2 regions of the Streptomyces cinnabarinus genome follow, and region 1 is predicted to be linked to the other one. Evidence: riboswitches for the same ligand, from Rfam matches in the RefSeq annotation. Region 1 holds a riboswitch; the other holds the start of a gene.
The links. Region 1 has a riboswitch for FMN ahead of ribB (3,4-dihydroxy-2-butanone-4-phosphate synthase). Riboswitches for the same ligand answer to the same signal wherever they lie in the genome.
Positions count from the first base shown of each region.

Region 2: linked by a shared signal. The riboswitch ahead of STRCI_RS07445 (riboflavin synthase) and the one ahead of ribB (3,4-dihydroxy-2-butanone-4-phosphate synthase) in region 1 are both predicted to bind FMN.

Region 1 covers NZ_CP114413.1:704,133-707,528, forward strand. Annotated here, with positions in the region: gene STRCI_RS03305 (cytochrome P450) at 1-295, opposite strand, end outside; gene STRCI_RS03310 (hypothetical protein) at 296-1,204, opposite strand; gene ribB (3,4-dihydroxy-2-butanone-4-phosphate synthase) at 1,254-1,910, opposite strand; FMN riboswitch at 2,031-2,159, opposite strand; gene STRCI_RS03320 (non-ribosomal peptide synthetase) at 2,270-3,396, opposite strand, start outside.
Region 2 covers NZ_CP114413.1:1,668,648-1,672,043, reverse strand. Annotated here, with positions in the region: gene STRCI_RS07450 (chitinase C-terminal domain-containing protein) at 1-1,136, opposite strand, end outside; FMN riboswitch at 1,345-1,475, shown strand; gene STRCI_RS07445 (riboflavin synthase) at 1,625-2,218, shown strand; gene STRCI_RS07440 (nicotinamide mononucleotide transporter family protein) at 2,215-2,856, shown strand; gene STRCI_RS07435 (bifunctional 3,4-dihydroxy-2-butanone-4-phosphate synthase/GTP cyclohydrolase II) at 2,853-3,396, shown strand, end outside.

The DNA of each region.
Region 1 (3,396 bases):
GCGTGACATAGGGATCGACGAGGTCCTGGGTGGTGGCGTCCGGGCTGCTGCGGAAGACGGTGTGGTCGCGCAGGACCCGGGCGACGTCGGCGTACCGGGTGACGACCCAGCAGTCCAGCAGGCGGCTGTGGTGGACCGGACTGCGCTGCCGTAACTCCGCGTAGACCTCCTCGGGGGCCCGTTGGAAGGCGTCGCGAAGGGGGTTGAAGGCCAGCCCGGACTCGGCCCGCTCCTCGGCGAGGCTCTGGTGGAGCCAGGCGAGTCCTCTGCTCCCGGTGGCGTATCCGCTCCGCATCTACCGCGCTGCCCGGGCCCGTTCGAGGTGGCCCAGGGCGTCCTGCTCGATCCGCCGGACGGCACCGGAGATGTTCTGGTCCTTCGGTACGTCCGCCAGGGCGACGGTCTGCCAGCGCCACTGGTCGGCGGCCTGCCGGAAGGCGTCGCGGCAGTGGTCCTGCATCGCGAGGAACGAGTCGTCGCCGTGCTCCCCGGCCAGGCCGTAGCTCTCGAACGGGGTGGTGACATCGCCGGTGACGGCCCGCCAGCGCACGGCCAGCCGTGGGTCGGTGTCGACCCAGTAGCCGTACGTCGGCCCGAACAGCGCGTGGAAGAGCCCTCTGGCGGTGTCCAGGACGCGCTGCGCCTCGGTGTGCTCGGGGGAGCCGGGGCCGGACAGGCGCTGGGCCAACAGCACGTTCTTCAGGACGTGTTTGTACCCGAAGCTGTCGTTGACGACCACGACCCCGTCCCGCAGCCGCGACTGCACATAGCTGTGCACCCAGAAGCCGCCGACGATCTCCAGGACGGCCGAGGAGAGCAGTGGCCGCGCGCTGTTGGAGGCGACGTCCACCGCACGCAGCCCGTCCTCGATCTCGGAGAACTTGGCGGCGTCGTCGTCACCGGCCAGCAGCGCGCCGAGGTCGTTCAGGGGGTCCGCCGGTACGGCTTCGGCGTACTGGGCGCGCAGGGCGGCGAACGCCACATGGGACAGCACACCGGAGGTGGCCGGTTCCGCTCCCGCCATGGCCCGCTTGAAGTTGACGATCTCCACCTCGTGGCCGCCCGCCCGCAGGGAATCGGCCAGTTCGACGGCGATCGTGCTCTTGCCCGCTCCGTCGATGCCCATCAGGGCGATGTGCAGGCCGTCGCCCTCGGCGATGCGCTGCGGCCGGTCGGGGCCGGCGTCACGGCGGTGAAGCTCCACGGTACCTCCGATGCTGCGGATGGGTTCTTGGCTCAGCGGGCGGGCCGGGTCACCTCGCGGCGCCCATGGCCAGGTCGCGTTCGTCGTGTGTGTCGCCGATCCTGCGGCGGTATTGGACCAACTGGGCGACGGTGATCAGCGGGAGTTCGAACTCGTCTGCGAAGCGGCGCAGATCGGGCAGGCGCTTCATGGTCCCGTCGTCGTTGACCAGCTCGCACAGCACACCCGCCGGGCGGCACCCGGCCAGGCGTACCAGATCGAGGGTCGCCTCGGTGTGCCCGGTCCGGCGCAGCACGCCGCCGGGGACGCCGCGCAGCGGGACCACGTGGCCCGGCCGGCACAGGTCTCCGGCCGAGGTGGCCGGGTCGGCAAGCAGCCGGATGGTGTGGGCACGGTCGGCGGCCGAAATTCCGGTAGTGACGCCTTCGCGGGCATCCACGGTCACGGTATATGCCGTGCCGCGCCGGTCCTGATTGATGGAGTGCATCGGCGGCAGTTCGAGGCGGTCACAGTCCTGCGGGGTCAATGGCGCACACACATATCCCGAGGTGTGGCGCACCATGAAAGCGAGCAGTTCCGGGGTGGCGTGCTGGGCGGCGAAGATCAGATCGCCCTCGTTCTCCCGGTCATTGTCGTCCGCCACCACGACCGGCCTTCCGGCCCGTACGGTGTCGATGGCTTCCTCGACGCTTTCGAGTGGGAACATCCCCATCTCCTCTTCCGACATGGCCTTGCACCAGGCGCGAGCGAGGTCAGGAGCGGAAGAGCGCGACAGCCCAGGGCGCACCGGTCGGGTGAACGCGCCGGTGTACGCCAGAATGCCACTACACGCAAACTCCCTTCCGGACTTTAACCGTCGGCCCCGAAATTCCATCGGGTCAACCGGTCGATGGCTTCGACCGGGTCGCGGGCTTTCACCGCCGGTTCGGAATTGCACCGAACCCCGCTTGCGTTGTGTGGATTGAATTTGGCAGCTACATGTTGCCACAGGCCTATGTGCGGCGCCAGGCTCTTCCATGCACCGCACACCCATAAACACCGGTTCTCGGCCGATCATTCGTTTGATCATGTGCCCGCCCGGCGCCGGAGTACGGGCCGTGCGGCGGCGGGCCGGTCGAGGCGCCCGGCCACCCCCCGTACGGTCGGATGGTCGAAGACGTCCCGGACGGCCAGTTCGCGGCCCAGTTCGGCGCGGATCCGCGCCACCAGGCGTACGGCGAGCAGGGAGTGGCCGCCCAGTTCGAAGAACCCGTCCTCGGGGCCGACCTGCTCCGCGCCGAGCACCTCGCCGAACAGCCGGCACAGCGCCTCCTCCCGGTCGTCGCGCGGGGTGCCGCCGGTCGTGCCGCCGTAGTCGGGGACGGGCAGCCGGGCGCGGTCGACCTTGCCGTTCACGGTCAGCGGCAGCCCGTCGGCCAGGACCACGACCGAGGGCACCATGTACTCGGGCAGCACCTCGGCCACGGCACGTCTGACGTCGGCTCCGACGACGCGGCGTCCGGCCGGTGGGACGACGTAAGCCACGAGCCGCCGGTCGCCCGGCCGGTCCTCGCGCACCACCGCCACGGCCCGGCTCACCCCGTCGACCGCGCCGACGACGGCCTCGACCTCGCCGAGCTCGACGCGGAAGCCGCGCACCTTCACCTGGAAGTCGGAGCGCCCCGAGAAGTCCAGGGTGCCGTCCGCCCGCCACCGCACCACATCGCCCGTCCGGTACATCCGCCCGCCCCTCCCGAACGGGTCGGCGACGAACCGGGCCGCGGTGAGCCCTCCGCGGCCCCCGTACCCGCGCGCCACACAGTCCCCCGCCACGTACAACTCCCCCCACACGCCGAGCGGCACCGGGCGCAGGCCCGCGTCGAGCACATACGTGCGGGTGTTCCACACGGGCCCTCCGATGGGGACGCTCAAGGTGCCCGAGCGCAGTTCGTCCCGGGTGACGGTGTGCGCGGTGACGACGTGGGTCTCGGTGGGGCCGTAGAAGTTGTGCAGGCGGCGGCCGGGGACGGCGGTGCAGAAGTCGCGGAGTGCCGGTCGCAGGGTGAGGGCCTCGCCGGCCTGGACGATGTCGGTCAAGGCCGGGAGCTGCAGGCCGAGTTCGCGTGCCGTGTCGACGACGGTCTCGACCACCGGGGTCGGCGCGAACAGTTCGTTGACGTCGTGGCGGGCGAGCCAGCGGACCAGCTCGGGGG
Region 2 (3,396 bases), 960 kb from region 1:
AGTCCGATGTTGATACGGCCGGCCGGCATCGAACCGCGGAAGTAGTGATACGCCCAGTCGGTGTTCAGATAACCGATTCCGCCGTACTGAGAGGCCGAATACACGCCCGCCGCGGCGAGTTCGGCGTCCTTGCCGTCGTCGAAGAGCGAGGCGTTCGGACCGACGTACTCGTTCCAGGCGCCGTGCAGGTCGTAGGACATGATGTTGACGTAGTCCAGGTACTTCTGCACCTGGAAGGTCTCCATGCCGCGCAGCAGATATCCGGAGGACGGCGCCGCGACCGAGAGCAGATAGTGCTTGCCGTCCGCCGCGCCCGCCCGGTCGAGCTTCTCGCGCAGCGTCTTCATCAGGGCCGCGTAGCCCTTGACCAGACCGGCCCTGCGGGCGTTGGCGAAGGACCAGTCGAGCGGGTTGCCCGCGTCCTTCATGGTCGTCGGGTACTCGTAATCGATATCGACGCCGTTGAAGCCGTACTTCCTGATGAAGTCGACGGCGGACGTCGCGAAGGTGTCGATGCCCGCCTGGTTCACCGAGCCGTCGGCATTCGTGGCCATCGAGTAGAAGCCGCCCGAGTTCACGCGCGTGCCGTTGGCGTCGAAATAGCCGCCGGTCTCGGCCCAGCCGCCCACCGAGATCAGCGTCTTGACGTTCGGGTGCTGCTTCTTGAACTTGTTGAGCAGATTGAAATGGCCCTTGTAGGAGAAGCCCGGGTCCATTTCCGCGCCGCTCACCCCCGGCCAGGTCATCCCGGTCGCGGCGTTGGTCGCGCCGTCCGCGCCGACCGAGAGCTTGTTGGAGCCGTCGATGTGCGCGAAGGCGTAGTTGAGGTGGGTGACCTTGTCCCAGGGGATGTCCGGCGCGAGGTAGGCGGGAGTGCCGTCCTTGCCGGTGCGCCAGCCGGTGAAGTAGCCGATCACCCGGCGCTGGTGGTCGGCGCCCATCTTCTCCCGGCCCTCGGCGTCGTAGACCGAGCAGTACGGGACGTCCACGCCGGGGGTCTTGTAGAGCCCGTCAGGGCGGCAGGACTCCTGGTCGGCGGCGTGCGAGACGGTCGCTGGAAGGCCGGCGAGCAGCAGCCCGGCGATGGCCGCGGCGCCCGCGAGCAGGGAGGTTCTCGCTCGGTTGCGTGACAGCAAGTCGGTTCCTCTCCACGGAAGTTGGCCAGACAGTAGGGAGGACTAGACCAATGCGTCAATAGGTATGGACCAATTCAAGGTTGAAGAGGAGTTGAGGGACTGTGGAAGAAGCGCCGAAGGAGTCCAGCCGGACCGCCTGTGAGCCACCCCACAGCCCTCACCCGCATGGACGACTGCCGGGCGTGGCACACTGGCCCTGTACCAGAAGCAGCGCACTCCGGGGTCGGTGAAAGTCCGAACCGGCGGTTACAGTCCGCGACCCGACCGCTTCCAGCGGCCGGTTGACCAGGTGAAATTCCTGGACCGACGGTTAAAGTCCGGATGGGAGGCAGTGCGCGGCGGGCGGGCATTCGTGCGCGCCGCCGATGTGAGCTCGTTCCTTCGCGGACGAGTTCTTCCGGCGTCGTTCCCGGTGCCGCAGTCCGTGTTCTCTGTCGTCATCGACAGCCCCGGAGTCCGTGCCCCCATGAGGCAGGAGGACCCGGGAAGTGTTCACCGGAATCGTCGAAGAGCTGGGCGAGATCACCGCCGTCGAGAACCTCGGTGACGCCTGTCGCTTCCGCCTGCGCGGCCCCGTCGTCACCGAGGGCGCCAAGCACGGCGACTCCATCGCGGTCAACGGCGTCTGCCTCACGGTCGTCGACCACGAGGGCGACGAGTTCACCGCCGATGTCATGGCCGAGACCCTCAACCGCTCCAGCCTGGGCGCCCTCGACGTCGGCTCCCGCGTCAACCTGGAGCGCCCCACCGCGGTCGGCGCCCGCCTCGGCGGCCACATCGTGCAGGGACATGTCGACGGCACCGGCGCGGTGCTGGAGCGCAAGCCCTCCGACAACTGGGAGATCATCAAGATCTCGCTCCCCGCGGACCTCGCCCGGTACGTCGTGGAGAAGGGCTCCATCACCGTCGACGGCATCAGCCTGACCGTCGTGGACGCGGGCCCCGACTACTTCACCGTGAGCCTCATCCCCACCACCCTCGCCCTGACCACGCTCGGCCTCAAGCAGCCCGGCGACCCGGTCAACCTGGAAGTCGACGTCGTCGCCAAGTACGTCGAGCGGCTGCTGGGAGCAGCCAAGTGAACTGGCTCAACTCCGAGGCCTTCGTCCTGTTCGACCAGCACATCATCTGGTCGGACATGGTCGGCAACAGCCTGGGCCTCATCACCCTCGCGCTGGGCTTCAGGCGCTCCCTGTGGACCTGGCCGGTCCAGTTCCTCTCCGGCCTCGTCCTCTTCGGCGCCTTCTACGGTCATCTGACCGGCAGCGCCGGCAAGCAGGTCGTGATCATGGCCGTCGCTCTGTACGGCTGGTGGCAGTGGAACCGCGGCACCGACAAGGCCGCGGACGGCAAGGTCTCCGTACGGTTCGCCACCTGGACCGAGCGCGCCGCGATGGTGGCCCTCGCCGCCGCCGGCACGGTCGGGGTGGCCCTGCTCTTCAAGGCGTACCCGAGCCTGTCCTGGGACCCTTGGCCCGACGCCTACATCTTCGTCGGCACCATCGTCGCCATGTACGCCCAGGCCCGCAGCATGGTCGAGTTCTGGTTCGCCTGGCTCCTCGTCGACCTCGTCGGCGTCCCGCTGAACTTCGAGAACGGCTACGCCTTCTCCGGCTTCGTCTACGTCATCTACGGCGCACTCGTCCTGTGGGGCATGCGCGACTGGTGGCTGCGCTCCCGCAGGGACTCGCGGCCCGTCCTGGAAGGAGCGCCCGCATGAACAGGGTTCCCGTCCTGTACCGCACCGACAACATCGAGGACTTCTCGCTCGACCCGGTCGAGCAGGCCATCGCCGACATCGCGGCCGGCCGTCCGGTCGTGGTCGTCGACGACGAGGACCGCGAGAACGAGGGCGACCTCGTCATCGCCGCCGAGAAGGCGACCCCCGAGATCGTCGCGTTCATGATGAGCGAGTGCCGCGGCATGATCTGCGCCCCCATGGAGGGCGAGGAGCTGGACCGGCTCGGCATCCCGCTGATGGTGGAGAACAACACCGAGTCCATGCGGACCGCGTTCACCGTCACCGTCGACGGGGCCCCCGCCCACGGCGTGACCACCGGCATCTCCGCCTCGGACCGCGCGACCACGCTCCAGCTGCTGGCGAGCGGCACCGCCCAGGAGGACGACTTCGTCCGCCCCGGCCACATCTTCCCGCTGCGCGCCCGCTCCGGCGGTGTCCTGGTCCGCAACGGCCACACCGAGGCCGCCGTCGACCTGGCCCGCCTCGCGGGGCTGCGTCCGGCCGGCGCCATCGTCGAGA